DNA from 3 places in the Atlantibacter sp. MEI4A-1023 genome. Region 1 is predicted to be linked to each of the others. Evidence: predicted binding sites of a transcription regulator. Region 1 holds the regulator's gene; each other region holds the start of a gene.
The links. Region 1 encodes PurR, which represses purine synthesis genes. Its sites were predicted from a motif close to CANGCAAACGTTTGCNTG; they were not measured.
Positions count from the first base shown of each region.

Region 1 (10,644 bases):
CCGACGCCGTCGCCACGCCGCAGCCGACGCCGCCCAGTTCCGGCATGCCGAAGTGACCGTAAATAAAGATGTAGTTCACCGGGATGTTAACCAGCAGGCCGATAAAGCCCATCACCATGCCAGGTTTGGTTTTTGCCAACCCTTCGCACTGGTTACGCATCACCTGAAAGAACAGGTAGCCCGGCGCGCCCCACAGCAACGCCCGCAGGTAGCCAACGGCTTTATCCGCCATCAGCGGGTCGATATCATGCATGGCATGAATGATGTAACCGGCATTCCACAACACGAACATCACCAACAGCGACACCATTCCCGCCAGCCAAAAACCCTGCTGGATTTGATGGGCAACCCGGTCACGCCGCCCTGAACCGTTAAGCTGGGCGATAACCGGCGTGAGGGCCAACAGCAGTCCGTGACCAAACAGAATGGCGGGCAGCCACACCGAAGTCCCAATGGCGACGGCGGCCATATCGGTGGCGCTGTAACCCCCGGCCATGACCGTATCGACGAACCCCATGGAGGTTTGGGCGATTTGCGCGAGGATCACCGGGATCGCCAGGGCTAATAACTGACGCGCTTCGACAAAATACTTCTGCACGAGAACACCTTTTATATTGTTGTTATTTGACAAAACAGAAAGCCGCCAAACGTGGCAGCAAGAAGAGGTTGCAGGGGAATAGTCAGACTATTGTAGCGGGAGTTCATTATTAAGCCAGTGAATTGTGCAACCTACTGGCATGCGCAATTTTCACCTGTTATTGTGCATGCATGATGTGAATGGCACCTCGCCAGTTTACTGTTATTCAGGAGTTAGCCTTATGTTTACCGGTATTGTCCAGGGCGTGGCGAAAATTATCGCCATTGATGAAAAACCGAATTTCCGCACCCATGTGGTGGAATTACCACCGTCGCTGCTGCCGGGCCTTGAAACCGGCGCGTCGGTGGCGCACAACGGCTGTTGCCTCACGGTCACGCAGATTGACGGCAACCAGGTAAGCTTTGATTTAATGAAAGAAACTCTGCGTATCACTAATTTGGGCGAACTGGCCGTCGGCGACAGGGTGAATATCGAACGCGCCGCGAAATTCAGTGATGAAATTGGCGGACATTTGATGTCTGGCCATATTATGACCACAGCGGAAGTATCCAAAATATTAACCTCGGAAAATAACCGCCAAATCTGGTTTAAGCCGCAGGACGCCACGCTGATGAAGTATATCCTGCATAAAGGATTTATTGGCATTGATGGTATTAGCCTGACGGTGGGCGAGGTGACCGCCACCCGCTTCTGCGTCTATTTAATTCCCGAGACGCTTCAGCGCACCACGCTGGGAAATAAAAAGCTCGGCCATCGGGTTAATATTGAAATCGATCCGCAGACCCAGGCGGTGGTGGATACAGTAGAACGCGTGCTGGCGGCGCGTGATGCGGCAACGATAATCCCTGACGCATAAGCCACAAAAAACCCCGGGAAACCGGGGTTTTATTTAGCGCGCCACGCGCAAACCGTTTTCGATACCCCGGCTAAACACTACCTGCCAGAGTTGCAGATCCCGGGCGCGAAACGCCCCGGCGCAGGCGTTCAGGTAATAGCTGAACATGCGTTTAAAACGTTCAGAATAATTGCCCGCAAGCGTAGGCCACGCCTCCATAAACCGCGCATGCCAGGCCATCAGGGTTTTATCGTAATCTGCACCGAAGTTGTGCCAGTCCTCCATCACAAAATGGCGGGCGCTGGCGTCGGCGATATGGCGCACAGAAGGCAGACAGCCGTTGGGGAAAATATACTTATCGATCCACGGGTCGACGTTGTTATCCGTTTTACGCGAGCCGATGGTATGCAATAAGAAAATCCCGTCGGGTTTTAGATTACGGTTCACCACCTCGAAATAGGTGTCATAGTTTTTCGGACCGACGTGTTCAAACATGCCCACCGAAACGATACGGTCAAAGCGATCATCCAGTTCGCGGTAGTCCTGCAACAGGATAGTCACGTTCAGCCCCTGGCAGCGTTCCCGCGCCATTTTCTGCTGCTCGGCAGAGATGGTCACACCGGTCACCGAGACGCCATATTCCCGCGCGGCGAACTCCGCCAGGCCGCCCCAGCCGCAGCCGATATCCAGTAAACGCATCCCCGGTTCCAGCTGGAGTTTTTCACACACCAGCCGCAGTTTATCGCGCTGGGCGTCGGCGAGATTGTCAGCCGTTTTCCAGTAGCCACAGGAGTACTGCATCTGCCCGTCCAGCATCAGGCTGAACAGATCGTTGCCTAAATCGTAGTGCTCTTTACCCACCCTCCAGGCGCGTTTTTGCGTTTGAAGATTGAAGATCCGCGCGCTCAACACCCGCAACGTATCTTTAAAATGGGTCGGCAGTTGGTTTTCCAGACCCGCTTTAATCACGTTGGTAAAAAACTGGTCCAGCCGTTCGCATTCCCACCAGCCGTCCATATAGCTTTCGCCGAGACCGAGCGATCCCTGTTGCAATACGCGTTTATAAAAATCGGGGTTTTTGACCTGGAGATCGGCAGGGGAAGGGCCATTAATAGCGACACCCGCTTTGCTCAGCAGGTCATTAACAATACGGAACCACTGATTGTCCCGTGGCTCGACTTCTTCTATACACGATGAACTCATAGCTTCTCCATCACTGTGCGGTGAACATCGCCCTGAATGCAGGGCGTCGAGAAATCGCGGAATAATCCGCGAGCCTGAAATCCGACGAGAACAGAGGAAGGGAGAAGGCCCTTACCTTAAAGGCCATCCGTGGTGCTAAATGAAAATCCGTAGAGACTTTTATTTTTAAAAGACTGCCAATCAGTATAGAACTCACCCAACAGGCGTTCAATAAAAAATGATTAGCAGTCTAATTAAATTTGCAAGGCGGATCAGGAGCTTTGCGATGAGGTCGCAGGCTCACGCAGCCGCGCGGTTGCGCTGTCAGTGGCCTGCATGCGATAGCCCAGAGTGACAATCAGCACGGTAGACAGCATCACGCTGGTGGTAGAGAGCAGCGGCGCGGAAGAGACCAACCAGGAGACCGCCAGGCTGGCAATAAAGCACAAGCCCAGCTGCAAGGTGTTTTGCAGCGCGGCGGCACGGCCGGTCGCCTGGGGGAACGGTTGCAGGGCAGATGCCACCACGATGGGATAAATCGCGCCGTTCACCGCCGCCATCAGGCAGAACGGGATCAGCACCAGCGTCAGGCTGGCATTCGGCATGAGCCCTGCGCCCCAGGTGGCGACCACGCTCAGCGTAAACAGAATCAACAGCCACGGCAGCATCTGCGGGCCATGCCATTTTTTCAACGCGCTGCGACAGCCGTAACCGCCAATCAGAAACGCGATGGTTTGCGGCACATAGCTCAGGCCAATCGCCGTTGGTCCGTAACCCATGTCATTAAGGATAAACGGCGAGCCGGTGAGCCAGGCAAAGAAGCTGGCGGAGCAGCCTGCGTAAATGAGCACGTTGCCACGGTAGGTTTTGGAACGCAGCAACGTCATGAAGCTGAGCGACGGCGCGTCGGCATGGTGCGCCGGCGCACGCGGTTTCAGGCGCAGCGCCGGGATCATCAAGACTAGGGTGACGGCAAACAGCACCAGGAAAATCACTTTCCAGTCAAAATGATGCAGCAGCCAGCTGCCTAACAGCGGGGCGAGAGCAGGCGACAGCGCGACCAGCGGCATAATGGTGGCGAAAATGCGGTTGGTGCGGGTCGCGGGATAATAATCGGTGACCAGCGCCTGCCAGGTTACGGCAGCGGCACAGACGCCTACCGCCTGGACAAAGCGCAGCGCCAGCAGCATGGCGGTATTGTCTACCCACAGCATGCCGAGACAGCCCACGGCGAATATGCCCAGGCCCGCCAGTAAAATCGGCTTACGGCCATAGCGATCGGATAACGGGCCCCACGCCAGTTGCGCAACGGCAAACCCGGCCAGGAATAAACTCAGGCTGGCGCTAACGGCAGAGGCCTCTGTGCCCAAATCCTGCTGAATGGCGGCAAACGCCGGTAAATACATATCGGTAGCCAGGAAGCCCAGAACGCTTAACCCTGCCAGCCAGACTAAAAAACCTCGTGAAGGACGCATGGTAATTCTCTTCTTTTTTGATCTGATAACGCTTATTACGGACGCAGGAGTGTACAAAAGTGCAATCGTCCTTGTGAAACGTTAATATTTGCACGTTCCTTTCAAATTTTTTGCAGGCAGAACATGTGGTCTGAATATTCACTGGAAGTGGTTGATGCGGTGGCGCGTAACGGCAGCTTCAGCGCGGCGGCGCAGGAACTGCACCGGGTGCCGTCGGCGGTGAGCTATACCGTTAAACAACTGGAAGAATGGCTGGCGGTTCCGCTATTTATCCGCCGTCACCGGGAAGTGGAGCTAACGCCTGCCGGGGCGTGGTTTTTAAAAGAGGGCCGTTCTGTTATCAGAAAAATGATGGTCACGCGCCAGCAGTGCCAGCAGATCGCCAACGGCTGGCGCGGGCAGCTCTCTATTGCGGTGGATAATATCGTCAAACCGGCGCGTACCCGCCAGCTAATCCTTGATTTCTATCGTCATTTCGACGATGTGGAACTGATTGTCGCCCAGGAAGTGTTTAACGGCGTGTGGGATGCGCTGTCGGACGGGCGCGTCGAGCTGGCGATTGGCGCGACCCAGGCGATCCCGGTGGGCGGACGGTTCGCGTTTCGCGATATGGGGCCGCTAAGCTGGCAGTGTGTGGTGAGCGCCAGCCATCCGCTGGCGGCGGAACAGACACCGCTCAGCGATGACCAACTGCGCCAGTGGCCGTCGCTGGTACTGGAAGATACCTCGCGCTCATTGCCCAAGCGCACCACCTGGCTGCTGGATAATCAGCGCCGCGTGGTGGTGCCAGACTGGGCGACAGCGGTGGCGTGTTTAAACAACGGCTTGTGCGTCGGCATGGTGCCTGCGCATGTGGCGCACGACCCGGTAGTGGCAGGGCACTGGAAAAAGCTGGAACTGGACGACCCGTTCCCGGACTCCCCGTGCTGCCTCACCTGGAAACAAACCGATACTTCACCTGCGCTGCTGTGGCTGCTGGATTATCTGGGCGATAGCGAAACGCTGAACCGGGAGTGGTTGATGGAGCCGGAATAACCGGCTCCGGGAGGATTAACGGCGGTAGTCGCGGAACGGACCGTCTGCGACGGAGCGGCGCTCAATCAGACGCGGATGCACTTCGATGGTTTGTGACTCTTCGCGCTTATTCACGATGCGGTCGAGCAGCATATTAAACGCGGTTTCGCCCAGGGAATCTTTCGGCTGATGAATGGTCGTCAGCGCCGGGCTGAAATAGCGCGCGTTGCGCACATTGTCATAACCGATCACCGAAATATCCTGCGGCACCCGCAGGCCCATCTCATCGGCGGCGCAAATCGCGCCCATCGCCATCACGTCGCCGCCGCAGAACACGGCGGTAGGGCGCGGCTGCTGGGAAAGGATCTGCTGCATGGCGCGATAGCCGGATTCCGGCTCGAAATCACCCTGCACAATCCAGTTTTCCGGCACGCTGATTTGCACTTCTTCCAGCGCTTTCAGGAAACCGGCCAGACGGCCCGCGCCGGTGTTACGTTCCAGCGGACCGGGGATCACGCCGATTTCGCGGTGGCCGCGCTCAATCAGGTAGCGCCCGGCCATATAACCGCCCTGGAAGGCGTTATCGATCACCGAGTCGGTGAAGTCGGCTTTGGATTCGCCCCAGTCCATCACCACCATCGGAATATGGCGATACTCTTCCAGCATCGACAGCAGGGATTCCGGGTATTCGGAGCACATCACCAGTAAACCGTCGACGCGCTTTTGCGCCATCATCGACAGATAGGCGCGCTGTTTTTCCTGGTTGTTATGGGCGTTACCGAGGATCAGCGTATAGCCTTTGGTGAAACAACTGTTTTCCACGGCTTCGATAATTTCAGCAAAATAGGGCGCTTCGCTGCTGGTCGCCAGCAAACCGATAGATTTGGTGTGATTAACTTTTAAACTGCGCGCCACGGCGCTCGGGGAATAGTGCAATTCCTTGATGGCTGCCCAAACTGCGTTGCGTGTTTCTTCCGCAACAAAGCGGGTTTTGTTAATCACATGCGACACAGTTGTAGTGGAAACGTTTGCGCGTTTAGCGACATCTTTTATTGTTGCCATTCTTGTTACTCCAGACCCTCTCCGAGCCCCTGTTCATCACAGGTTAAACGTTTGCCTATGCCAACCTCGGTCCGCAACATTTCGGTTGCAGTATGTCGGGGATTGCGACATTAAAAGGAGGGGGTCAATGGCTGGTGAAAAATAAGGTAGCGACGGATTTTGTCTGATCTTGCGCAAAAGGGGAAGAGGGAAAACGCATATCAGCTTAAATCCCGTGGTAATTTTGTCTGAATTTATGCAAAAATGATCTGCACACACTTTTAATGTGGGTAACAAGGAGAGCAAAAATGAGCACAGACCTGAAATTTTCTCTGGTGACGACCGTTATCGTGCTGGGACTGATTGTGGCAACCGGTTTAGTTGCGGTACTGAACTAAACAGAAATTACATTTCGACCGCGTTTGGCAATAACAAACACCAGAAAATGGCTATTTTTTGGTGTTTGGTTCGATTTCCTGACTCCCGCTTCTGTTTCACCTCATTATTCACATTTGCGCAAAAATCTTTTGCCAAAATGGTTACTTCCTTTCTGATGTGACAAATGTCACTCTTTGCTTCTTTTTTGCTACAAGTCGCCGTGTAGTAAACACACGTGAAGCGACACGATTTCTGGAATTCACCAATGAAAATAAATTATCCGTTGCTGGCGCTGGCTATCGGCGCGTTTGGGATCGGCACGACTGAGTTTTCACCGATGGGGCTGTTGCCGGTCATCGCAAAAGGTGTCGATGTCTCGATCCCTGCTGCCGGAATGCTCATCAGCGCCTATGCGGTAGGGGTGATGGTTGGCGCGCCGCTGATGACGCTGCTTTTGTCTCATCGTGCACGGCGCAGCGCGCTGATCTTCCTGATGGCGATTTTCACTCTCGGCAATGTGCTTTCTGCCATCGCGCCGGATTACGCCACTTTAATGATCTCACGCATTATCACCAGCCTGAACCACGGCGCGTTTTTTGGCCTGGGGTCGGTGGTCGCGGCAAGCGTAGTGCCGAAACATAAACAGGCCAGCGCGGTCGCCACGATGTTTATGGGCCTGACGATTGCCAATATCGGCGGCGTGCCTGCTGCCACGTGGCTCGGCGAGACCATCGGCTGGCGGATGTCGTTCCTGGCGACGGCGGGCCTCGGCGTGATTTCTATGGTTAGCCTGTGGTTCTCGCTGCCGAAAGGCGGCGCAGGCGAACGCCCGGACGTGAAAAAAGAGTTGTCGGTACTGATGCGTCCGCAGGTGGTCAGCGCACTGTTAACCACCGTCTTAGGCGCGGGGGCGATGTTTACGCTGTATACCTATATTTCCCCGGTATTGCAGCATGTTACCCACGCGACGCCGCTGTTCGTTACCGCGATGCTGGTGCTGATTGGCGTCGGTTTCTCCCTTGGCAACTGGCTGGGTGGCCGACTGGCGGATAAATCCGTGACCGGCACCCTGAAAGGCTTTTTATTGCTGCTGATCGTGATTATGGCCGCTATTCCGTGGCTGGCGCGCAGTGAATTTGGCGCGGCGCTGAGCATGGTGGTATGGGGCGCGGCGACCTTTGCGGTGGTGCCGCCGTTGCAGATGCGCGTGATGCGCGTTGCCAGCGAAGCGCCGGGACTGTCGTCATCGGTAAATATCGGGGCGTTTAACCTGGGCAATGCGCTGGGCGCGGCGGCAGGCGGCGCGGTGATCCAGGCGGGGTTAGGGTTCAGCATGGTGCCGGTGATGGGCGCAATGATTGCATCGGTCGGGCTGGCGCTGGTGGTGCTGTCATCAAGACGTGAACGCGAGACGCTGTGTGCGGCGGAATAAAAAACGGAGAAGGGCGACCTTCTCCGTGACAGGGGCTTAGGCGGCGAAGTTTTTCGCCGCAAACTCCCAGTTTACCAGCGCCCAGAAGTGCTCCAGATACTGCGGGCGGGCGTTGCGGTAATCGATGTAGTAAGCATGTTCCCACACGTCCACCGTCAACAGCGGTTTAGCATCGCTGGTTAGCGGAGTACCGGCGTTAGAGGTTGAGACAATCGCCAGCGCGCCGTCAGGTTTTTTCACCAGCCATGTCCAGCCAGAACCAAAGTTCTTAATAGCCGCATCGGTGAACTGCGCTTTGAACTCCGCAAAGCTGCCAAACGCCGTGTTGATGGCGTCAGCCAGCGTGCCGGTCGGCTCGCCGCCCGCCTGAGGTGCCAGGCAGTGCCAGTAGAAGGTGTGGTTCCACACTTGTGCAGCGTTATTGAAAACCCCACCTTCAGCGCTGCGCACGATCTCTTCCAGTGATTTTCCTTCAAACGCGGTGCCTTTGATCAGGTTATTCAGATTGGTGACATAGGCCTGATGGTGCTTGCCGTAGTGGTACTCCAGGGTTTCAGCGGAGATATGCGGCGCGAGGGCCTCTTTGGCATACGGTAATGCAGGTAATTCGAACGACATTGCTTCACTCCTTATTATGTTTCACTAAATTCCACAAATTTAGTGTGGCTTTAGGGTAGCAAATCAAAAGGGTAAGCAAAAGATGAAGTTACCTGCCTGTTAGCCAGGCAGGGGGAGGATTAACGAATAGTTTTTGACGTCATTACGCGGCGTGCACCCACATAATGGCGCTGCCAGTAATCTTCGCTGAGAGACGTAATTTCAATATCGCGACCAGAGCGCGGCGACTGGATAAATTTCCCGTTGCCGACGTAAACGCCCACGTGGTCGGCGGTGCCACGGCCACGGGTGCGGAAGAACACCAGGTCGCCGCTTTCCAGCTCCGCCACGTTCACCGGCGAGGCGTCGCGCAGGTGGTACATTTCATTGGCGGTACGCGGAATGCGGAACTTCACCAGATCTTTATAGGCGTAATAAATCAACCCGCTGCAATCAAAACCGGTACGTGGCGAAGAGCCGCCCCAGCGGTAGGGTTTACCAATCTGGCCCATCAGTTTATTCATGGCGGTTTGCTGCGCCTTCTGCACCCGGATTTTATGCGCTTCGGCAATGCTGGTCGGCTTGCTGGTTTTTGCCGTCACGCACTTTTTCTTGCCGGTTTTGCGGGATGTGGTACAGGTCTGTTTGACGACGTCCGCAGCGGCGGTCACAGGTTGAGCTACCCGACGATTTTTGGCTACGGTTTTGGAAGAGGTGGCAGTTTTTTTACCGGAGGTGATTTTTTTAGCGCTGGTTGCTTTCGCGGTCTTTGCTGCTGATGTTTTCGTGGTTTTTTTCTTTGCTGCGGTCTTGCTGGTCGTGGTCTTTTTGCTGCTGGTCTTGGTTTTTGTGACTTGCTTATGCACGGCTGAGGGACGTGCGTTCTCCGACGCCTGAGCTAATGGCGTAAAGCTTAAAGAGGCAAAAAATAGAGCACAAAGCGTAAGCGAAACTTTATTCATCCGCGCCACTGAGCGTTCCCCTGAACTAAGCTGACAATCATGCCAGCGGGTGATTTCCAAAAACCCGTCGATTCTAATCTATAAAATTGCTCTAAGGTAATAGAGTTATTATCCCAAAACGCTGTTTTGGTACCGGGCGCAAATAAAATAACCAACTGGCGAATCGCATGAGGGTTATTTGCACAATAGTTGAGTGAAAGAGTAAGGCTTTACGCGGTGAAAATGTTATTCTTGCCACATGTTTACCGGGACTGTGGCGTTGTATCTACCCGATTTACACGGTTCCCTGATAACCAGTAAAATACAGGCTGTTTGCCTGAGAAGCTTGAGGAAGCAAGACAATGAGCACCACAATCGAAAAAATTGAACGCCAAATCGCTGAAAACCCAATCCTGCTGTATATGAAGGGCTCTCCGAAACTGCCGAGCTGCGGTTTTTCCGCTCAGGCCGTGCAGGCGCTGTCTGCTTGCGGCGAACGTTTTGCTTACGTTGATATTCTGCAGAACCCGGACATCCGCGCCGAGCTGCCGAAATACGCTAACTGGCCGACCTTCCCGCAACTGTGGGTAGACGGCGAACTGGTCGGCGGCTGCGATATCATTATCGAAATGTATCAGCGCGGCGAACTGCAACAGCTGATCAAAGAAACGGCTGAGAAGCACAAAGAATCTGACGCGGAATAATTCGCACAAGCATAAAAAAAGCGACCTGAGGTCGCTTTTTTTTTATTCGTCGGCCTGTAGCGGCGGCACAGGCCAGCCGCCGAGCCGCTTCCAGCGGTTGACGATTTCACAGAACAGCAGCGCCGTTTGTTCGGTGTCGTACAGCGCCGAGTGCGCCTGAGTGCTGTCAAACGGGATACCCGCCGCCAGGCAGGCTTTCGCCAGCACAGTTTGCCCTAATGCCAGGCCGCTTAACGCCGCGGTATCAAAGGTAACAAACGGGTGGAAAGGGTTGCGCTTCAGGGAGGCGCGTTCCGCCGCCGCCATCAAAAAACCGTGATCGAACGTGGCGTTGTGCGCCACCATAATCGCCCGGTTGCAGCCGCGATCTTTTATGCCTTTGCGCACCATTTTAAAAATGGCGTGTAGCGCATCGTATTCGCTGACCGCGCCGCGCAGCGGGTTATG
Region 1 is NZ_CM149568.1:2,546,234-2,556,877, reverse strand. It holds gene mdtK (MdtK family multidrug efflux MATE transporter) at 1-598, opposite strand, end outside; gene ACVV26_RS12275 (riboflavin synthase subunit alpha) at 819-1,454, shown strand; gene cfa (cyclopropane fatty acyl phospholipid synthase) at 1,488-2,636, opposite strand; gene punC (purine nucleoside transporter PunC) at 2,888-4,090, opposite strand; gene punR (DNA-binding transcriptional activator PunR) at 4,214-5,125, shown strand; gene purR (HTH-type transcriptional repressor PurR) at 5,141-6,166, opposite strand; gene cydH (cytochrome bd-I oxidase subunit CydH) at 6,454-6,543, shown strand; gene ACVV26_RS12245 (MFS transporter) at 6,789-7,955, shown strand; gene sodB (superoxide dismutase [Fe]) at 7,992-8,573, opposite strand; gene ACVV26_RS12235 (C40 family peptidase) at 8,693-9,523, opposite strand; gene ACVV26_RS12230 (Grx4 family monothiol glutaredoxin) at 9,856-10,197, shown strand; gene rnt (ribonuclease T) at 10,240-10,644, opposite strand, start outside.

Region 2 (10,644 bases), 800 kb from region 1:
TCGCTAGCTGGGCGCGCAGTTTACGGCGATTGCCGCGCGGAACATAGCGGTTACTGAGTTCTTTATCCATGTAGCGTGCTTTTACCGTATCGTTGAACAGCAAATCAAGGATATCGAGAATGCGCTGCTTAAGACGTGGGTCAAGCAGCGGCGTCGCCACTTCAATACGGTAATCGATATTACGGGTCATCCAGTCTGCGGAAGAGAGGAAAACTTTTGTATCGCCGCCGTTTTCAAATACGTAAACCCGGTCATGCTCCAGGTAACGGTCAACGATGCTGATGACTTTGACGTTATCGCTGATGCCCTCCAGTTGGGGGATCAGCGAGCACATGCCGCGAATCAGCAGGTTCACCGGTACGCCGGAACTGGACGCCGCATACAGGCGGTCCACCAGGCCTTTATCGACCAGGTTGTTTAGCTTCAGGGTGATGCCGGAAGGCAGGCCGTTCTGGGCATTGGCAATTTCTTTGTCGATCATTTCATACAGCAGGCGCCGCGAGTTCTGCGGTGAAACCAACAGATAATCAAATGTCACCGGGCGGTATGGGTTTTCAATAAAGTTGAATACCCGGCGTACTTCGTTGGTTATGCGCGCATCGGCGGTCAGTAACGAGTAATCGGTATAGATCCGGGCGGTCTTTTCGTTAAAGTTACCGGTGCCGATATGCGCATAACGCACTACGTCCTCGCCCTCTTTACGGGAGATCAGGAACAGTTTGGCGTGGATTTTCAGGCCTGGCGCGGAGAAGATCACATGTACGCCCGCTTCCGTCAGGCGTTTCGCCCAGTGGATGTTGGCTTCTTCGTCAAAACGCGCCTGTAACTCCACCACCACGGTGACTTTTTTACCGTTATGCGCCGCGTGGATCATCGCGTCGATAATGCGCGAATCTTTGGCCACGCGGTAAATATTGATTTTTATCGCCAGCACGCTTGGGTCAAACGAGGCCTGGCGCAGCAGTTCCAGCACGTGCTCAAAAGTGTGGTAAGGGTAGTAAAGCAGCACATCGCGCTCGCGGATCGCATCGAAGCCGTTGCGGAATTTATCAAACCAGACATGGCGCAGACGCGGCAGCGGCTTGTTCACCAGATTGGCTTTGCCCACGTTCGGGAAGCTGATGAAGTCTTTGAAGTTGTGGTAACGGCCACCGGGTACGATAGAGTCATAGCGCGAAATCGATAATTTCTGGCGCAGCATTTCCACCATGGCGTCGGGCATGTCGCGCTGGTAGACAAAGCGCACCGGCTCTGCCGTCAGACGCTGTTTCAGGCTGGAAGACATCAGTTCCAGCAGGCTGGATTCCATCTCATGCACCAGGTCGTATTCGGCGTCGCGAGTCATTTTCATCGAATAGGCGTTGAGCGCATCGTAATCGAAGAAACCTTTAAAAATATCGTCCAGGCAGAAGCGCAGGATATTATCCAGCAGGATCATCGGCTTGCGGCGGCGCGGCGTTTCCGGCGGCAGGTTTACGAAGCGCGGCACTTTATCGGACGGGATTTCCAGCAGCGCGTAGCGAATTTCATCGCCGCGAATGATCTCTACCGCCAGATAGGTGTAATCATCTTTTAAAAACTGCACCAGGTCGGTGTCGCGATACAGCAAAATTGGCGTAATGTGCTGGCGCAGATAGTGTTTGAAATAGTGGCGCAACCAGCCCTGCTGGTTTTGTGAAAGCTGGCGTTCGTTGATCAGGAAGATTTGGTTACGCGCCATTTCCAGCAGCAGATCGTTATATAACCCGTCAAATTCCTGATCGGCTTTGAGGACCCGCGACTGGATCTTGCCCAGCAAATGGCGGGAATGCGAGGTGATACCTTGCTCCTCGCTGATCAAAATGCGGCGTTTGAGTTCGGCGAAGCGAACCTTATAAAACTCATCAAGATTATTGGAATAAATCCCCAGAAAACGCATCCGCTCGATCAGCGGGTTGCTTTTATCCGCAGCTTCCTGCAGCACACGCTCATTGAATGACAGCCAACTGAGCTCTTTCTCGATGTATAGTTTTTCCTGACCCATGACTACTGACACTCCGGTTATCTCACTCGGGACGTGGAAAATCCGTCTCGATACTATTATGGCGAGCGAAGACCCGCGATGTCCAACGATGCCACAAAAGTATGACAGCTACATGAGCGTGGCGGCGCTAAGTGACTTTTTTGTTTCATTTATTTGGCATAGGCCGAAAACAAAACAGGCCCGGTATCTACCAGGCCTGATCGTTGTTTAACGCGTGAAGCATTTACTCTTCGGACGCATAGCCCTGGGCGGGCAGCGGTTTGCCGTCGAGCCAGGCTTCGTTGCCGTGCATCGTCAGGCGGCCTTCCATAAACCAACTGACCACCAACGGATAAATGGCGTGCTCCTGGGCCTGCACCCGGGCCGTCACGTCATCTTCATTATCGCCTTCGAAAACCGGCACGGTCGCCTGCAAAATCACCGGTCCGCCGTCCAGCTCGTCGGTCACGAAATGCACGGAAGTGCCGTGCTCTTCGTCGCCGTTTTCGAGCACCTGTTGATGGGTATGCAGGCCGGGATATTTCGGTAGCAGGGAAGGGTGGATGTTGATCAGCCTTCCACGGTAATGCGCTACAAACGCCGGGCTCAGAATGCGCATGTAGCCAGCCAGCACCACCAGATCCGGGGCGTAAGCGTCGATTTCCAGCATCAATTCGCGGTCGAACGCTTCGCGGCTGGCGAACTGGCTGGCCGTGAGCGCATGGGCGGGAATGCCCGCCTCTCTGGCGCGTTCAAGGCCGAGCGCGTCGGCCTTATTGCTGAATACCGCGCTAATGGTGCCGTTGATCTTCTTCTGTTGGCAGGCGTCGATAATGGCCTGCAAGTTGCTTCCGTTGCCAGAAATCAGCACCACAATGTGTTTCATTACTCAATAACCACGCGTTGTTCGGAATCAGAAGCCTTGATGATACCGATTTTCCATGCCTTTTCGCCACGCGCATTGAGTAAAGAAATCGCTTTTTCGGACTCGCTCGCAGGCAGCGCGATAACCATTCCGACGCCGCAGTTAAATGTGCGATACATCTCGTGTTTGCTGACGTTGCCTGCTTTCTGCATCCAGTCAAATACCGCAGGCCACTGCCAGGAGGATTCGTCGATTACGGCCTGGGTGTTGTCCGGCAGCACGCGCGGAATGTTTTCCCAGAAGCCGCCGCCGGTCAGGTGGGCGATAGCATGGACATCAGCCTGCTCGATCAGCTCCAGGATAGATTTCACATAAATGCGCGTCGGGGCCAGCAAGTGATCCGCCAGCGATTTGCCTTCCAGCTGCGTGGTTAGCGGGTCGCAGCCGCTGACTTCAACGATTTTGCGCACCAGGGAATAGCCGTTGGAGTGTGGACCGCTGGAAGCCAGCGCAATCAGCACATCGCCATCGGCCACTTTGGAACCGTCGATAATCTCTGACTTCTCGACCACACCCACGCAGAAACCCGCTACGTCGTAATCTTCGCCGTGATACATACCCGGCATTTCCGCCGTTTCGCCGCCAACCAGCGCACAGCCGGACTGTAAACAGCCTTCGGCGATGCCGGTAATGACGCTGGCTGCGGTATCCACATCCAGTTTGCCGGTGGCGTAGTAGTCCAGGAAGAACAGCGGTTCTGCGCCCTGTACCACCAGGTCGTTAACGCACATGGCGACCAAATCGATGCCGATGGTGTCGTGACGTTTTAAATCCATTGCCAGACGCAGCTTGGTGCCGACGCCGTCGGTGCCCGATACCAGAACCGGCTCGCGATATTTCTGCGGCAACGCGCACAATGCGCCGAATCCGCCCAGTCCGCCCATGACTTCAGGGCGGCGAGTTTTTTTCACGACGCCTTTAATACGGTCGACCAGAGCATTACCTGCATCAATATCAACGCCGGCATCTTTATAGCTGAGAGAGGTTTTATCGGTCACTGCACAATCCCCACGCGGTTGCGGTAGTAAGAAAACGCGGCAATTCTAACAGTGCAGGCAAACGTTTGCGAGCCTCTTATTTAGCGCATTTAAAATCTTATGGCATAGACTGATTTCAGTTCGGTTGATCCCGATCATGACCATTAGATATGGCGCAGCGGCGAAAAAGCGGTATAATCCGGCGATTTTTTTTGTGGCTGCCACCTTTCTGGGGAGAAAGAGTATGAAGATCGTGGAAGTGAAACACCCACTCGTCAAACACAAGCTCGGGCTGATGCGTGAAAATGATATTAGCACCAAGCGCTTTCGTGAACTGGCCTCGGAAGTGGGCAGCCTGCTGACCTATGAAGCGACTTCCGACCTCGAAACCGAGAGAGTGGTTATCGAAGGCTGGAACGGCCCGGTAGAAGTCGAACAAATCAAAGGCAAAAAAATTACCGTGGTGCCGATCCTGCGTGCCGGTTTGGGCATGATGGAAGGCGTACTGGAGCACGTACCGAGCGCGCGTATCAGCGTGGTAGGCATCTACCGTAACGAAGAGACGCTGGAGCCGGTTCCTTACTTCCAGAAGCTGGTTTCCAACATCGACGAGCGTATGGCGCTGGTGGTTGACCCGATGCTGGCGACCGGCGGCTCAATGATCGCCACTATCGACCTGCTGAAAAACGCCGGCTGCCACAGCATTAAAGTACTGGTACTGGTTGCCGCGCCGGAAGGTATCGCCGCGCTGGAGAAAGCGCACCCGGACGTGGAGTTGTACACTGCGTCTATCGACAAGGGATTGAACGAGCACGGATACATCATTCCGGGCCTCGGCGATGCCGGCGACAAGATTTTTGGTACTAAATAAATGAACTCATTAAAAAAGCCGACTTCGATAGTCGGCTTTTTTTTGGGTTATTCATCAGTAATCGTTATTTCATAAATCATTACAACAACACTCAGAGGAAAACACTATGACGCGCCGTGCTATCGGGGTAAGCGAAAGACCACCGCTGCTTCAAACCATCCCGCTTAGTTTGCAGCACTTGTTCGCCATGTTTGGCGCAACCGTGCTGGTGCCAATCCTGTTTCATATCAACCCGGCCACTGTACTGCTGTTTAACGGTATCGGGACCCTGCTGTATCTGTTTATCTGTAAGGGCAAAATCCCGGCCTATCTTGGGTCGAGCTTTGCGTTTATCTCTCCGGTGTTGTTACTGCTGCCGTTGGGTTATGAACTGGCGCTGGGCGGCTTTATCGTCTGCGGTGCGCTGTTCTGCCTGGTGGCGTTGATTGTCAAAAAAGCCGGGACTGGCTGGCTGGACGTGATGTTCCCGCCTGCGGCGATGGGCGCGATTGTGGCGGTTATCGGTCTGGAACTGGCGGGCGTGGCGGCCAATATGGCGGGCCTGCTGCCAGCGGAAGGGCAGATGCCGGATTCCACCACCATTATCATTTCGCTGGTAACGCTGGGCGTGACGGTATTTGGCTCGGTACTGTTCCGCGGCTTCCTGGCGATTATCCCGATCCTGATCGGCGTGCTGGCGGGTTACGCGCTCTCCTTCATCATGGGCGTGGTTGATATCACGCCAATTAAAGACGCGCACTGGTTCGCGCTGCCAACCTTCTACACCCCGCGCTTCGAGTGGTTCGCTATTTTCACTATCCTGCCTGCGGCGCTGGTGGTGATTGCCGAACACGTCGGGCACCTGGTGGTAACGGCCAATATCGTCAAGAAAGACCTGATTCGCGATCCGGGCCTGCATCGCTCCATGTTCGCCAACGGTTTCTCCACCATGATTTCCGGTTTCTTCGGCTCCACGCCGAACACCACCTACGGTGAAAACATCGGCGTAATGGCGATTACCCGCGTTTACAGTACCTGGGTTATCGGCGGCGCGGCGATTATCGCGATTCTGCTCTCCTGCGTCGGTAAACTGGCGGCGGCGATCCAGATTATCCCGGTTCCGGTGATGGGCGGCGTGTCGCTGCTGCTGTACGGGGTGATCGGCGCGTCCGGTATTCGCGTACTGATCGACTCCAAAGTGGATTACAGCAAAGCGCAAAATCTGATCCTCACCTCGGTGATCCTGATCATCGGCGTCAGCGGCGCGAAAGTGCATGTTGGCGCGGCGGAGCTGAAAGGCATGGCGCTGGCGACCATTGTCGGTGTGCTGCTGAGCCTGATTTTCAAATTAATCAGCGTACTGCGCCCGGAAGAAGTGGTGCTGGACGCGGAAGATCAGGAAAAAGCCTCCTGATCCTGGTAAACCGGGCGGATCTGCCGCCCGGTTCAATACGCGGCCTTTTCTGTGATAAACTCAGCGCGATTTTACTCAGGCACTGGTTGAGGTCTCTCTGAACACACCGGCACAGCTCTCTTTGCCACTCTATCTACCCGATGATGAAACTTTCGCAAGTTTCTGGCCGGGTGATAACCCTTCTTTATTAGCCGCGCTGCAAAACGTGTTACGTCAGGAGCACAGCGGTTATATCTACATCTGGTCTCGCGAAGGGGCAGGGCGCAGCCACCTGCTGCATGCGGCGTGCGCAGAACTCTCGGCGCGTGGCGATGCGGTAGGCTATGTTCCTCTCGATAAACGCACTTGGTTTGTCCCTGAAGTGCTTGATGGCATGGAACAATTGTCGCTGGTGTGCATTGATAATATTGAATGCATAGCGGGCGATGAGCTGTGGGAAATGGCGATTTTTAATCTCTATAACCGCATTCTGGAATCCGGCAAAACGCGATTGTTGATCACCGGCGACAGACCGCCGCGCCAGCTTAATCTCCAGCTTGCTGATTTAGCCTCCCGCCTCGACTGGGGGCAAATTTACAAGCTTCAGCCGCTGTCGGATGACGATAAACTGCTGGCGCTACAGCTGCGGGCGCGCCAGCGCGGGTTTGAACTGCCGGAAGATGTGGGGCGTTTTTTACTCAAGCGGCTCGATCGCGAGATGCGCACGCTGTTTATGACGCTGGATCAGCTGGATCGCGCCTCAATTACCGCGCAGCGCAAATTAACGATTCCGTTTGTGAAAGATATTCTCGGACTGTAACCGCAGGCTGCCGCGCCTGCGGTTAAGGCGTGTTAAAGGATTTCCAGCACCGACTCCGGCGGGCGGCCAATACGGGCATTCCCGTTAGTCACCACAATCGGGCGCTCAATCAGTTTCGGGTTTTCAACCATCGCGGCGATAAGCTGTTCTTCCGTCAGTGCCGGATCGCCGAGTTTCAACTCGCTATAAATCTCTTCTTTCTGGCGCATCAAGTGACGTGCACTGCTGTATCCCAGTTGCTTAAGCAGCTGTTTGATCGTTTCCGCGTCCGGTGGCGTTTCCAGATACAGCACCACCTCCGGCTCAACGCTGTTATCTTTCAGTAAATTCAGCGTTTCGCGGCTCTTGGAACAGCGGGGGTTATGGTAAATCGTGACCTTACGAGACATTCTTTCTCCTTTTACATTTTCTCATAGGGGCGGAATCGCATCTGCAACTGGCGGAACTGATCGATACGCGCATCGTAGCGCGCCTGTTGCAGGCTGCCGACTTTCACTTGCGAACTGGCGCTGCTTAACAGCGAAATAGACTGATCGAGCCTGCCCAGCAGCGCCATGACTTCCGCGCGAGCCGCCAGTTCCTGGTCGCGGTTGCCGAGCGCAGCCTGCGCCTGTGCCAGCAGATCCCAGCCGTTGGAGTCATCGGGATGGGAGAAGGTATAGCGGTTAAGGATTTTCACCGATTCACCTGGCTGTTTCGCTTCAAGCCAGGCGTTCGCCAGGTTCAATTGCAGCACCGGATTATTTTTCAGATCCGGGGCATTTTTCAGGCGATTAACCGCATCGTTGGCTTTATTCAGCCCTAAGTCGATATCGGTTGAGAGATCCAGATACCACGGATTTCCGGGTTGGGCGGTAATCAGCGGCTGCAACAGCGTGCGCGCTTCGGCGAAGTTTTTCGCCACCATCGCCTGCAACGCTTTGCCATAGGCAGCGGCATGTTGTTCACGAATGTTGCCCTTCGACCAGGCATCGAGAATATCACTGGTGAGCTGATTGCGCCCGGAGTTGTACATCCCCAGGGTACGCGCTTTCGCCATATAGAAATCTTCCGACGACTGCGCCACCACCGGACGCATCTGGTTGGCGCGGTTACGCGCATCGGATAAACGGCTTTCCGGCAGCGGGTGCGTCAGCAAAATTTCCGGCGGGCGCGAGGAGTAGCGCGCTTGATCGAGCAGTTTCTCCAGAAATGTCGGCATCGCCTGAGGGTCGAAGCCGGAACGCTGCAACACCTGAATGCCGATGCGGTCCGCTTCCTGTTCGTTTTGCTGGGTAAAACTGATCACGCCCTGCTGAGTACCGGCAAGGGTACCGGTCAGCGCCGCCATACCGGCTTGCGGGCTGGCCATAGCGAGCAGAATCGAGCCCAGCGCGCCCACCCAGGTCAGCGGTGCATTGCGCTTTTGATCTTCCATCGCGCGCGCCAGATGTCGCTGGGTGACGTGAGAAATTTCGTGCGCCATCACCGATGCCAGTTGGCTTTCATTATCGGCGTAGCGGAACAGCGCGGTATGCAGTACCACGTTGCCGCCGAAAAAGGCGAAGGCGTTGATTTCGTCGTTATTGATCAAAAAGAAATGAAACGGCGTGCGTACCGAGTCCGCATGGGCGACCAGGCGCATCCCCAGCCCGTTGATATATTGCACTAACAGCGGATCGTTGATTAGCGGCGCACTACCGCGCAGCTGGCGCACATAGTAATCGCCCATCTGCAACTCTTGCCCAATGGAGAGCGTACTGCCCGCCGAAGTGCCCATATCGGGGAGTTCAGTGGCGCTATGCGCGAATGCGGGAACCAGTGAGCCCGCCACCATGGCGGTAATGAGCGTTGCAACCAGTGTCTTTTTCAACTGCCTGAACATAACCACGTCCTGTCTGTCTGGAATCTCTGATTTTGACCTGCGCGACGCCGCTTTGTTCATTGCAGAGCAAAAGGCCGTCTGAGCGAGGAAAAGATATCTTAGTTAGCCTGAATGCGATTGTCTTGAGGGGGCCAGAAAAAATGGGCTCTTTTTTTGTTTCGTTTAGATACAATCCGAATAGCGCTTTAGCTGGTACCTCAGGGAAAGAAAGATGCTCGATATGTTAATGCAGTGGTATCGCCGCCGGTTTTCCGACCCGGAAGCGATAGCGCTGCTGGTCATTCTGGTTGCGGGTTTCTGCATCCTGTTCTTTTTTCACAGCCTGTTAGCCCCGCTGCTGGTGGCTATCGTGCTGGCGTTTTTGCTGGAGTGGCCCACGGTACGCCTTGAGCGCATCGGCTGTTCTCGCACCCTGGCGGCAACGCTGGTGCTGGTGCTGTTTATCGGCATCGTGCTGGTGATGGCGTTTGTGGTGATCCCGGTGGCCTGGCAACAGGGGATTTATTTAATCCGCGATATGCCGGGGATGCTGAATAAGCTCTCAGATTTTGCCGCTACCCTGCCGAAACGCTACCCGGCCTTGATGGACGCGGGGATTATCGACGCCATGGCGGAAAATATGCGCGCCCGCATGACCGTGGTCGGTGATTCGGTGGTGAAATTCTCGCTGGCGTCGCTGGTGGGGTTATTAACCCTCGCTATTTACCTGATCCTGGTGCCGCTGATGGTGTTTTTCCTGGTGAAAGACAAAGAGCAGATGCTCAATGCGGTGCGCCGGGTTTTACCGCGCAATCGCGGGCTGGCGGGCCAGGTCTGGACTGAAATGAACCAGCAGATCACCAACTATATTCGCGGCAAAGTGCTGGAAATGGTCGTGGTCGGTGTCGCTACCTGGATTGGCTTTCGCATCTTTGGACTGAACTACTCGCTACTGCTGGCAGTGCTTGTTGGGTTATCAGTCTTGATCCCCTATATCGGCGCGTTTGTGGTGACTATCCCGGTCATCTGCGTGGCGCTGTTCCAGTTTGGGCTGGGCACCGAGTTCTGGAGCTGCTTCGCGGTGTACCTGATTATCCAGGCGCTGGACGGCAACCTGCTGGTGCCGGTGTTGTTCTCGGAAGCCGTAAACCTGCATCCGCTGGTGATTATTCTGTCGGTGGTGATTTTCGGCGGGCTATGGGGATTCTGGGGCGTATTCTTTGCTATCCCGCTGGCGACGTTGATTAAGGCCGTGGTTCATGCCTGGCCGGATGGGTTGTCGGTTGAAGATAAACCGTAACGCAGACAAAAAAGCCGACATCGCGTCGGCTTTTTACATCAAAGGCATTTAACGGTTTTCGTTCAGCCAGGCTAAGACCACATCGTGGTGGTTGCTGGTTTTGAAATCGTCAAACACGTGTTCAACGACGCCGTTGCCGTCCAGCAGAAAACTAATGCGGTGAATACCGTCATAGGTTTTCCCCATAAATGATTTTTCGCCCCATACGCCAAACTGTTCGCAAACCTGATGGTCTTCATCGGAAAGCAGGGTGAAATTAAGCAACTCTTTTTCTGCGAAACGCGAGAGTTTCTCGGGTTTATCGGTGCTGATCCCTAATACTTCAACACCGGCTTTTTTCAAATCGTCCATGTTGTCGCGCAGCCCGCAAGCTTGCACGGTACAACCAGGCGTCATGGCCTTCGGGTAAAAGTAAACCAGAACACGCTGTCCCTGGAAGTCGGTCAAATTTACTTGTTCACCGTCCTGATCGGGCAAGCTAAATTTTGGTGCGTTCTCTCCGGCTTTCAGTGGGTTCATTACGACACTCCGTCC
Region 2 is NZ_CM149568.1:3,349,085-3,359,728, reverse strand. It holds gene ppk1 (polyphosphate kinase 1) at 1-2,023, opposite strand, end outside; gene purN (phosphoribosylglycinamide formyltransferase) at 2,247-2,888, opposite strand; gene purM (phosphoribosylformylglycinamidine cyclo-ligase) at 2,888-3,925, opposite strand; gene upp (uracil phosphoribosyltransferase) at 4,149-4,775, shown strand; gene uraA (uracil permease) at 4,882-6,168, shown strand; gene ACVV26_RS15995 (DnaA inactivator Hda) at 6,266-6,967, shown strand; gene arsC (arsenate reductase (glutaredoxin)) at 7,000-7,356, opposite strand; gene bepA (beta-barrel assembly-enhancing protease) at 7,368-8,831, opposite strand; gene ACVV26_RS15980 (AI-2E family transporter) at 9,043-10,110, shown strand; gene bcp (thioredoxin-dependent thiol peroxidase) at 10,159-10,629, opposite strand; gene ACVV26_RS15970 (glycine cleavage system transcriptional repressor) at 10,629-10,644, opposite strand, start outside.
Region 2: a site for PurR is predicted at 3,980-3,997, ahead of purM (phosphoribosylformylglycinamidine cyclo-ligase). Genes of this name have one in related genera too.

Region 3 (10,644 bases), 2.1 Mb from region 1:
TGGCTACGTTAAAGGTATTTACCCATGATTTAGCCAGCATCGTATCTTCATTAATCTTCAGGAGCTTTTTAGTTTCCGAGTCAAAAACGCCGATACCAATGCCTTTGGCAGCGCCAGTAGAAATCTCACTATTTGACAACACGGTACCGTCTGCATCATCTGCAATGCCCATAAATTTATAAGCCAGTTTGCCTTCATCGGCCATCTGCTTACAGGCCGCCGTGCTTGAATTAGCACCGATTGAAACATCAATGCTGGCGCCTGCTTTAAAATCTTCGCCCTGCTTGACAAGGTTTGAAACATCACCAAGTAGCGCGACTGCATTTTTACTGAGGTACATAGAGCATGACTGCGCAATGCTTTGCGTTACAGCTCCAGTAATGGAGAGTGTAGCGCCTACATCTTCAGCTTGCGCGTTACCTTGAGCGCCAGCTATTAAAGATAATGCTGAAAAAAACATCGGGAGCATTTTTTTCATGTTCAATTTCCTTATTTATATTTTGCATTAAAAATGCCCATTAACATGATGGGCATAACTTTGTTAAAGACGCTCGATATCGATAGTCAGTGAACCATGGACTAAACCCGCTACAGGGGTTTGGCCATTAAGTTGAACCATGCTCAGGCCAAAGCCAATGCCTTCAGGGAGCATGACATTATGGTTGTCGTTAACGTTTATTACTTCACCATTCGCATTATAAATCCCAATGCCGACACCCTGTGCCGCATCGCTTCCGGTATGTGTATTGGCCAGCACTGTGCCGTTGGCATCTGCGGTGCCTTTTAATTGAACGCCAATTTGATTGGTATCAATTTTGTCCATGCATTCTTTGTCGCCACTTACCTGAACGGTGAAAGCTGTCGCACTGGAGACAGATTGATTTTGTAGCGGCAGAGCATCGGCTTTTCCTGACAGGGTTATTGAACTGGTAGAAGGAAATACGGTACATGAGCTTTCTGCGCCTGCAGTGACGACGCCAGTAATAGCAAGTGTAGCGGATTGATCTTCCGCCTGAGCTGTACTTACAACGAAAAGTGTAGAGACAGCAAGCCCTAGTAATGTTTTATTCATATCAAACTATCCTTTAATTTTTCCTAATGATTGAAATAATTTAATAATATTCATCTTATTAATAAAAGTGTTGTTCTTCCATATTTATTGGTGATGCTTTAAAATTATTTATAAACTTTTTGCGATGTAAATTTTATAAGAATATTAAATAGTTGTCATGATTCAATAAATATTTATTTGTCCCATTCAATTGTTCTTTAATGAACTCGTAAATATAGAATATTACTATTTACGCAAAACGATACTTAGAGTTTTCAGGGCTGTGTCATTAATTGTGAAATAATATGATTACGCGTCTGCGCTCAGAACATACGCTATAAAAGTAGAATTTGGTTAGATTGCGTTTTAAAGCCCCGGTGTTTTCATGCCAAAAAAAGTAACTCGTCGGTTTTACAAGTGATTACTACCGTGTAACACATACTGATTAATTTTACGGAGATTGCTCAGGACAGAGTAAGTGAAGGGAGGCGGCGATGGCAATTCGATGCCATCACCGTTGAAAATTATGCTTTTTCCGGCGGGAAAATCAGATTCAGGATAATCGCCGTGATGCCGCCTGCGGCAATGCCGGAGGAGAGTAGGTTTTTCAGCCAGTCCGGGGCAAATTGCAAGATCAGCGGCTGTTGGGACACGCCCATACCTACCGCTAACGACAGCGCGATAATCATGATCGCGCGGCGGTTGAGCGGCTCGCGGGACACGATACGTACACCGGATGCCGCAATGGTGCCGAACATCACGATGGTTGCGCCGCCCAGTACCGGCTCAGGGATATGCTGTACAAAACCACTCACCGCCGGGAACAGGCCCAGCGCAATCAGCATCATCGCCACCACAAAACCCACGTAGCGGCTGGCCACGCCGGTCAGTTGGATTACACCGTTATTCTGGCCAAAGCAAGAGTTAGGGAAGGTATTGAACACGGCAGAAACAAAGGAATTCAGGCCATTCGCCAGCACGCCGCCTTTCAGGCGCTTCATATACAGCGGGCCGGAAACCGGCTGTTCAGAAACGTCAGAGGTCGCGGTGATATCGCCGATGGTTTCCAGCGAGGTCACCATAAAAATCAGCATCAGCGGGATCAGCAGGTTCCAGTCAATACTCAGGCCGTAATAGAGCGGCGTCGGAACCATAATCAGCGCGTCGTTGGTCGGTGCGGTGTTTTGCGGCAGCATATCCAGCGCCCAGGCGACGACGTAACCGACAGCCATGGCGATGACCAGCGAGGCAACGCGCAGATAGGGGTTACGCTGGCGGTTAAGCAGGATAATTACCGCCAGCACTACCCCTGCCAGGAACAGATTCATTGGCGCGCCGAAGGTTTTATCGCTCATCGCGGCATAACCGCCGCCAATAGAGGTTAAACCAACCTGAATCAGCGACAGGCCGATAATCATCACCACCACGCCGGAGACCAGCGGAGTAATAATGCGGCGCGCCAGGTGCAGTACCCGGGAGAGCAGCATTTCGGTGCAACTGGCCAGCATTAATGTGCCGAACAGCGCCGCCATCATAGTCGGGATATCCGCGCCGCCATTTTTCAGCGCCAGGCCACCCATAATCAGCGGAGAAACGAAGTTAAAGCTGGTGCCCTGAATAGACAGCAGACCAGAGCCCACTGGACCCCAGGCTTTAATCTGGATAAGGGATGCCACGCCGGAGGCGAACAGCGACATGCTGATGATGTGCTGGGTGTCCTGCGCCGGTAGGCCGAGCGCCTGGCAAATTAACAGCGCGGGCGTGATGACCGCAACAAACATCGCCAGTAAATGCTGGCCAGCGGCGAACAGAGTTTGCGGTAGCGGTGGGCGATCTTCAAGGCGGTAAATCAATTCACTGTTTTGAGTCTGCGCAATCGGTTGCGCATCTTGTGACTCTACGGCGTTAACAGACATCAGAGGCAGTCCCACGGTGGAAAAGCGGGCATTTTATCGGACTGAAGGGTAAAAGCAAACGGTTGCTAACGAAAAGTCTTTGGCGAAACGCCCATCGAAAGATGGGCGTGGAGATTACAGACGTTCGATATCGATAGTAACGTAGGAATTAATATTACCACTCACTGCCTGGCTACCTGTCAGGCGCACCATCTGCAGGCCAAAAGTGGTGTCTTTTTTGACGGTCAGTAAGCCGGTATTCACTGCCACCGGTTTGTTGTCGCCATCAAACATGCCAATTGCTACGCCTTTCGCGGCGCTATCGTCGGTTAACAGGTTTGCAAGCGCGGTTCCGTCACCTTCATCCGCAACGCCAGAAAATCTGAAGGCCATTTTTCCTTCGTCAACCAGGGTTGTGCATTTTGGATCCCCGTTTACAGAGAGGTGAACAATATAAGGTGACGTCGCATTGTCGCCCTGATTAATTAAGTTTTCGGGTAGTTCCAGTAAAGAGACGGAAGTCTCGCTGGATTGTACTGAGCAGACGGTACCCGCTGGTTTGACGGTGCCATCAATTGCCACGGTCGCGGAATTATCTTGCGCCATTGCTGACCCTGTAATAAGCAGAGCGGACATGGCCAGACCTAAAACTGTTTTTTTCATAACGCTAAATCCTTTCAGATTCCAGGTAAAACGAACGTTGAATTACAGCCGTTCGATTTGCACCGTGAGGTTTGTCTGGATATTCCCTGCTGTCGCCACCTGGTTATTCAACTGAACCAGTGAAAAATAGAGCGGGAAAGAGGCCGTCGACGTGGTAGCTTTGCCATCCTGGCTGGCGCCCGGAAAATGCGCAATGGTGACATTCGGCGCAATGATATTGTTAAACATATCGGAAAGCTGCACACCGATCCCCTGAGCGGCGGAACTGCTGGTGTCCGTATTCGCCAGGGAAGTCCCCTGGCTATCATCTGTTGTGCCCAGGAATTTCAGACCAATATTTTTATAGCCTTCGTTGGCATCGCAATTTTCACCACCAAGTTGGACATAGATATGATCGTCTGCGCTTTGCTTATTTATTTGTGATCCCTGAGCAGGTAAATATCGGTCTTCATGCGACAGGTTAAGCAAATATTTACTCATCAGGACGGTACAGCCGCTTTTTGTATTTTCCAGGCGGGCATAAATTGTCATACCCTGCCCGTGGCTGATGATATCTTCAGCCATCGCTGTATTGGTGATGGTCATTAAAGCGCTACTGACCATAAACGCTAGTGCTAATTTTTTCATTGCGTTCTCTCTTTATAGATAATTGATTTATTCCTGTTACCAAAAAGCACGCCCTATTTTCACAGGGCATGCCAACGAGTGACTCAACGATAATTCATCGTTGAGTGGATTCATTTTGGTAATTAATAAGCTGGAATTATCAATTCAATTACAGACGCACCACATCCAGGGTCAATGAACTGTGGACATTACCTGCAACCACCGTTTCTCCACCCAGCGCGACCAACTGCAGTCCAAAGGAGCCCACCGCCGTGGATGGGATAATCTCAGCCACATTCACCGGAAGCGGTGAATTTGTCGTGCCATCATAAACTCCAATAGCAACACCTTTTGCGCCTGCTTCGCTGACATCGGCATTAGCCAGCACATCGGTATAAGCACTGTCTGTTGTACCATGTAACTGGATAGCAACTTTACCTACGCAAGCATTGTTACCATCTGTAGTGCTGCTGCCAATGGAGAAGGGAACATTGGTCGGGTTAGTTGCCACCTGCCCCGGGGTGATCATCTCTCCGACTTTACCCGTCAGAGAGACAGATGCCTGGGTATAAACGGTACATTCAACCGCATCGGCAGTTACCGTACCAGAAATATCCAGCGTTGCGGAATGGTCAGTGGCCTGTGCTGCGCCAATGGAAAACAAGCCAGACAGCGCTAAACCAAGTAATGTTTTTTTCATTTTCAATATCCTTTTGTTTATTCGTAGAATACGAATGCGTGAAATTACAGACGTTCAATCTGTACGGTCAGAGAACCGTTAATAGAACCGGCTTTCGCGGTCTGATTATTCAGTTTCACTACACCAAGCAGAAGCTGTGAAACATTTGAATCAGGTTTAGCGAGCATGGTGTCCTGGTTAACCTTTACGATATTGCCTTCGAGATCGTAAAGCGCGATACCCACGCCGGTTGCGCCATCAACGCCCGCATTGTTTGCCAGTGAAGTCCCGTCACCGCTGTCAGCGATGCCCAGGAATTTATAGGCAATTTTCTGCTCACGCGCGTTATCTGAGCATTCCTGATCGCCAGACAGGCTAATTTCTACAGTCTGGATACTGGCATTACTCAGGCCATTGGCGCCTTGTGCAGTCAGGCTGTCAACGTTATCACTCACATTGACAGTCGGCTTACTCAGGTTAACCATGCAGGCGTATTGATGAGTGACAGAACCGGTCACAGTTAGTGTTGCGGATACATCGTTAGGGCTGACTTCTGCCTGAGCGGCGCCAACCATAACCAGTGTTGAAATCGCTAATCCCAAAAATGACTTTTTCATAATTTAATCCCTAATGTTTTATGAATGAAATAGGTGAAAAATATTCACGAAAGTGAACATCCTTCCCTATTTCCTGGTTAAAGATAATTAATACGCAAAGTGATCTGCGCTTTAACTTTTCCAGTGGAAATTTTTCCCTGTGTTCTGGCATAACGCACGCTAAGAGGCAGGCTATATCCGCTTTGTTGTGGCAATGAAATATCCATAGGCAAACCGGGAACCATCACGTTTTGGTTATAGAGCATTTCTATTCCTACTCCGCTGGCGGGATTATCTTCAGACACATTTTTAAATATTGATGGGCTTTGTGGATCATTGGTGCCTTCAATATTAATGCTGGCTTTTTGGGTGTTCAGGCATAACAAATTTACGCTGACGGGGTGCGCAGCGGCATTACCGCGATTTTCCAGAACCGAGGAATCTACCGGCGGCAGATCGATCTGCGGATTTGGTACCTGGATCGTGCAGTGCGCTTTCGGGGTTAACACTGTCATCGCCAGGTTCACGACCAGAGAATTGTCATTGAGTGCCAGCAGTGACGGTAAATTAATGTTCACCGTGCCGCTCTGGACAATGCCGGTTTTGATCGCTTCAAGGCGTAGTTTGATATCGTCCGTCGAGACCACGGCTTTAGATAAATCCGACATCGGCTCGTTAAACGGCAGCACCCACTCTTTTCTGGGCTGGCCGGGTTTATCAAAAATAACCGTTATCCGCAGGCCCAGGCCGGGCAGTTCGGTAGCAAACACGCCCGATCCCTGTTGCGAGGCGGCGATGCGCCCACTTAACATCTTGTGGATTTTCTCAAGGCACGTGCCAGTGAGGTTGTGGTGAGAACCAGTCAGTTGCGCCAGCGACGCCTCTTTTTTATACAGAACTGTGCCTGTCGCCACATTGGCGGTGCGTAACGGCAACTGTACGGTAAGGGGCACGGTAAGGTTTTGGGCATCAGAATGCCGCGCTTTGCAGTCGCCCGGCTCTGCAGCAAAAGCGGCGGCGTTAAGCGCAAGCGCCAAAAGTAGAGCTGTGGTCAGAATAAAGAATTTGTTCATGGCATCATCACTGGCAATTCACTGAAAGCAACGCGAGGGGTAGCGTGGTATCGCTCGCCGGGATAACAAAGGGCGCAGCGCACTGCTGCTTTTCACCCCAGTCAAATGTCACCGTTCCTTTTTCCGGGGCGGCATTGAGGTAAACCTGCCCCTGGTCGCCAATGTAATAAGTGGCGTCGTTGCCTTCGATGCGGGCGCGGGCACCAAATGGCAAGAAATCACCGTTGTGTTTAACGGTCAGGACCATTTTATGGCCGGTGATCGCGGTAAATTGCGCCAGCACGACGGCGTCTTTGGTTGGTACGACCTGTGTCGCGGTACTGGTGAAATCGACCTGTTTACTGGTTTGCGTGTCAACACGTAGAGGATTGCGGTGATAGGCGCGTAAATCCGGTGCAATGGCATATCCGCGTGAATCCGTGATGGTGTGTTGACCCGAGTCCAGCACCACATCCGGCGCGCCGGGAATAGCAACCAGCGCCTGGCTGCCGCTCGAATAGCGACCCGCAGTAATGCCATGACGATGGGCAATAATGTTGCCCGACGCATTCCATGAGAGGTATTGGTTGTCCCCGGTGTACCAGGTCGCATCAATGTCGCCGTAGCGACCCTGGTAGTTCAGCCCGGCGGAGCCGCTTTTCGTATCATCTTGCCCATTCTGATGCGCATAAGAGACCTGAGTATTCCAGGTGAGATCCTGACGATCGCCGACTCGTCCGGTGATCCCGACCTGCTGGGAAACGTCGTCCTTCAGCCCTGACATGGTGGTCATATTCACCATCGGTTGTGCGTTCGGGAACATTTCGCTGAACGGGATAGATAAGGTTAGGGCAAGCTGTTTATCCCATTCCGCCGCACCATTATCGCGCGTCATACTGTAAGCCAGTGAGAAACTGGCCGATCGCCATGCGCCATTCCAACCCAGTTGCCACATCCGTGATACCGAACTGTCGGCATTTTCGCTTCGGCTTACCGTGGCGAAAAAACTGTGCTCGCTGGTGAGCGACTGGTTGATGGTCATGTTGTATTCACGCCGTTTGGTGGAGTCATCAAACAGCTCGCGTGATTCTGCCCAGTCATTGAACGACAGATAGTCATTCAGGTAATAGCGGCTATCGATCTGAATTTGCGTGTCGGTTTCCGGAATGCTGTTGCGGTAGGTCAGACGCAGCATTTCACCACTGTTTTCCTGGGATCCGCGACGGCGGCTGTTACTACGCGTGACATCCAGCGCAATCCCCCCGGCGCGTTGCAAATCAAATCCGAGGCCCAGACTGTATGCCTGGTAGCGTTCATGATACTGGCTGCCGCCATAGAGCGTGGTATTCAGCGGCAAACCCCATGACAGCGTGGCCTGCACTATGTCGGGATCTTTCTCCACGGCGTTGTCGCCAGAGAGATAGCGCCCGGCCACAAGGTTGTATTTTATCTGCCCGGTACGCAGCAACTGCGGCACATTGGAGTAAGAGATAGTGCTGTGTGACTCTGAACCGTCAGCTTCAGTGATGGTCACATCCAGCTTTCCGCCGTTAGAAACCGAAGACAGATCGCTTATCACGAACGGGCCCGGCGGAACGGATCGCTGATAAATAACATTGCCGTTTTCTCTCACGGTGACCCGGGCGTTACTTTTGGCGATACCGCGAATCAACGGGGCAAAACCCGTTAACTGATCCGGGATCATGTCATCATCGGAACTGAGCTGCGCACCCCGTACCATCACGCTATCAAAAACATCGCTGGGCGTGCTGGCATCGCCGAGGGTAAGCTCGCCTTTCAGGCTGCGAACGGCGGTTTCGACATAGTTGGTGATGTTCTTCCACCCTTCTTCTTTACTCACCGTCGAGTTGTTGCGGTAACGCCAACGCCCCAGATTGAGCCCATTGGTTAAGTTGGCGTAAATCGAGTCTGTTGTGTCGCCATGGTGCGTGATGTACTGCTGCCCGGAGAGCTGATACATGCTGATTAACGCTGGGATACCGTCATCCCACTCTTCAACAGGAACGCCAGTCAGGGTTTCGTCGCGCAATACGGTTTGGGGTAGCGAGATATCCAACTGCAGCTTTGAGAAATCAAAGTTGCTCTTTGAACCGGGCACCTGTTCTTCGATGGGCAAGCAGGTATTTTTGAGCGCGTTGTCTTCTGCTTTTGCATTAAGTTTGCTCATATCCACCCCCAGTTTCTGATAGTCCTGATAAGAAAGGCAGGCGACTAATTGCTTCTTGTTGTCTGCCTCAAACCGGACATCACTCACCATCACGCTCTGGTCATTTACATTGACATGAACCCGATAGGTCCCTGCTGGCTGAAATCCCTGACTGAGCGCACGGGTGTCAGCGATTGCCGCATTACCGTTAACCGCTTGCAAAAGGCCGGGGTCAAAGTATTCGCCCGCCAACGCGGTTTGGACGCATGCCGCCGTCACGGCCAAAGACGTTAGCCATGTTTTTGTTGGACTACCCATAGCGCCCTGTTAATTAGTCAAGGCGTTGGGTAAACGTGTTGGACGTCGTGCCAAAATCATTAATGGCATTCCATTCAACATTTGCTCCGCTTGTTGGCGTATGTTTAAACCGGTATGACTTGTTACCGAAAGGGGGGATAACCGTGTTGTTATCCACCACGGAAACAGGAACCGATTCTTTATCAGAAACGATGCTGCTCAATACCAGATAAAACGGTGAATCGTTTTTTGCCGTTAGGGTATTGCCAGAGCGTGTCCAGTGAAGGTTTTTAATCGCCTCACCGGGCTCGCCTTTTAGGCCCGTTGGGCGATAGAAAAATTTGATACGGTTATTAATCGCCAGCACCATGCGGCTTTCAACTTTTGATTCTTCATCGTTCAGACCCGGCACGCCCTTAACATCCAGCCAGAATAAACTTTCACGATCGGTCGGGAGTCCTTTTCCTAAATAAACGACACGGATAACGTTGTCACTCTTCGGGGCCAGGCGAAATAACGGCGGCGTTACGACAAAAGGCAGATTTTTTTTAACGGTGCTGTCGCCGTCATCAAGCCATGACTGAATAAGATAAGCGCGTTCTTCATCGCTGTGTACAGTTACTGACGCATCACCGTCTTTCTCGTTATAAATTAAACGATCGGCATTCAGCATTAATGCTGCATGTGACATCCCAGATAGAAAAGTGGTAGCGAGGAGCGTTGATAAAAGTAACTTTTTCATTTTTAAATCCAATAAACACCGGAGGAAAGCCCGTTGCTTTAAAAGTAACGGGCAAAGCAACAACAAAAAAGAAGATTAAAGGCGCTCGATCTGTACCGTAATCGATGAATGTACAAGCCCTGGTGCAGGCGTACTGTTGTTCATTTTCACCATGCCAGCGGAAAATAAATATTGCTGGTTCAATGCGATTACCGTGCTGGTGTTCGGTGAAATTACCGAACCATTAGCACCGTATACGCCAATGCCGATACCCTGTGCAGCTGCGCTACCGGTTACCGAGTTGGTAAAGGTGTTACCTTGCTCGGCATCGGCGATACCGATAAACTTAAGCGCCAGATCGGAGCCCGTTTTGCTCAGGCAGCCATCACCGACCAGTCTTGCGACATTGGTTGTAGCAAAATCGGCTTCGTAATGGCCCTGCGTGGGCAGAGTGCTAATATCATGGCGGCCTAAATCCATCGTGCTTCTGTCGAGTTCAACAGTGCAGTTGGCATTACTATGTATATCTCCGGTAATCGCAAGGGTTGCAGATAAATCATTATCCGTCGCGAGGGCGGCGCCGGACAGAAATAATCCGCTTGCAGCGATAACTAATCCTATTTTTTTCATTACACTATCCCTTAGTTAAATTATGCTGTACATGTTGCAGCTATTATTAATCCCTGCTTGCAGAAATTAATAATTTTTAACCCCTGACGATTGTCTTTTTGTTTTTTACCAGAGGTTTAAATCATACGTGATTATCAGGTGCTGGTGAAAATGCTGTCAATCACCCGGCGGATAGCAAAGACGATTTATCTGCGTAATTAATTGACCAAGCCCATAAATTAAAATTCATATACTTAACTTCTTCTGCGTTTAAAGAACTCATTGCGTGGTGATGCAAAAAAAACAGT
Region 3 is NZ_CM149568.1:4,635,754-4,646,397, reverse strand. It holds gene ACVV26_RS22035 (fimbrial protein) at 1-478, opposite strand, end outside; gene ACVV26_RS22030 (fimbrial protein) at 542-1,072, opposite strand; gene ACVV26_RS22025 (nucleobase:cation symporter-2 family protein) at 1,576-2,967, opposite strand; gene ACVV26_RS22020 (fimbrial protein) at 3,082-3,609, opposite strand; gene ACVV26_RS22015 (fimbrial protein) at 3,652-4,236, opposite strand; gene ACVV26_RS22010 (fimbrial protein) at 4,385-4,915, opposite strand; gene ACVV26_RS22005 (fimbrial protein) at 4,960-5,511, opposite strand; gene ACVV26_RS22000 (fimbrial protein) at 5,589-6,563, opposite strand; gene ACVV26_RS21995 (fimbria/pilus outer membrane usher protein) at 6,571-9,027, opposite strand; gene ACVV26_RS21990 (fimbrial biogenesis chaperone) at 9,041-9,748, opposite strand; gene ACVV26_RS21985 (fimbrial protein) at 9,824-10,357, opposite strand.
Region 3: a site for PurR is predicted at 3,019-3,036, ahead of ACVV26_RS22025 (nucleobase:cation symporter-2 family protein). Genes of this name have one in related genera too.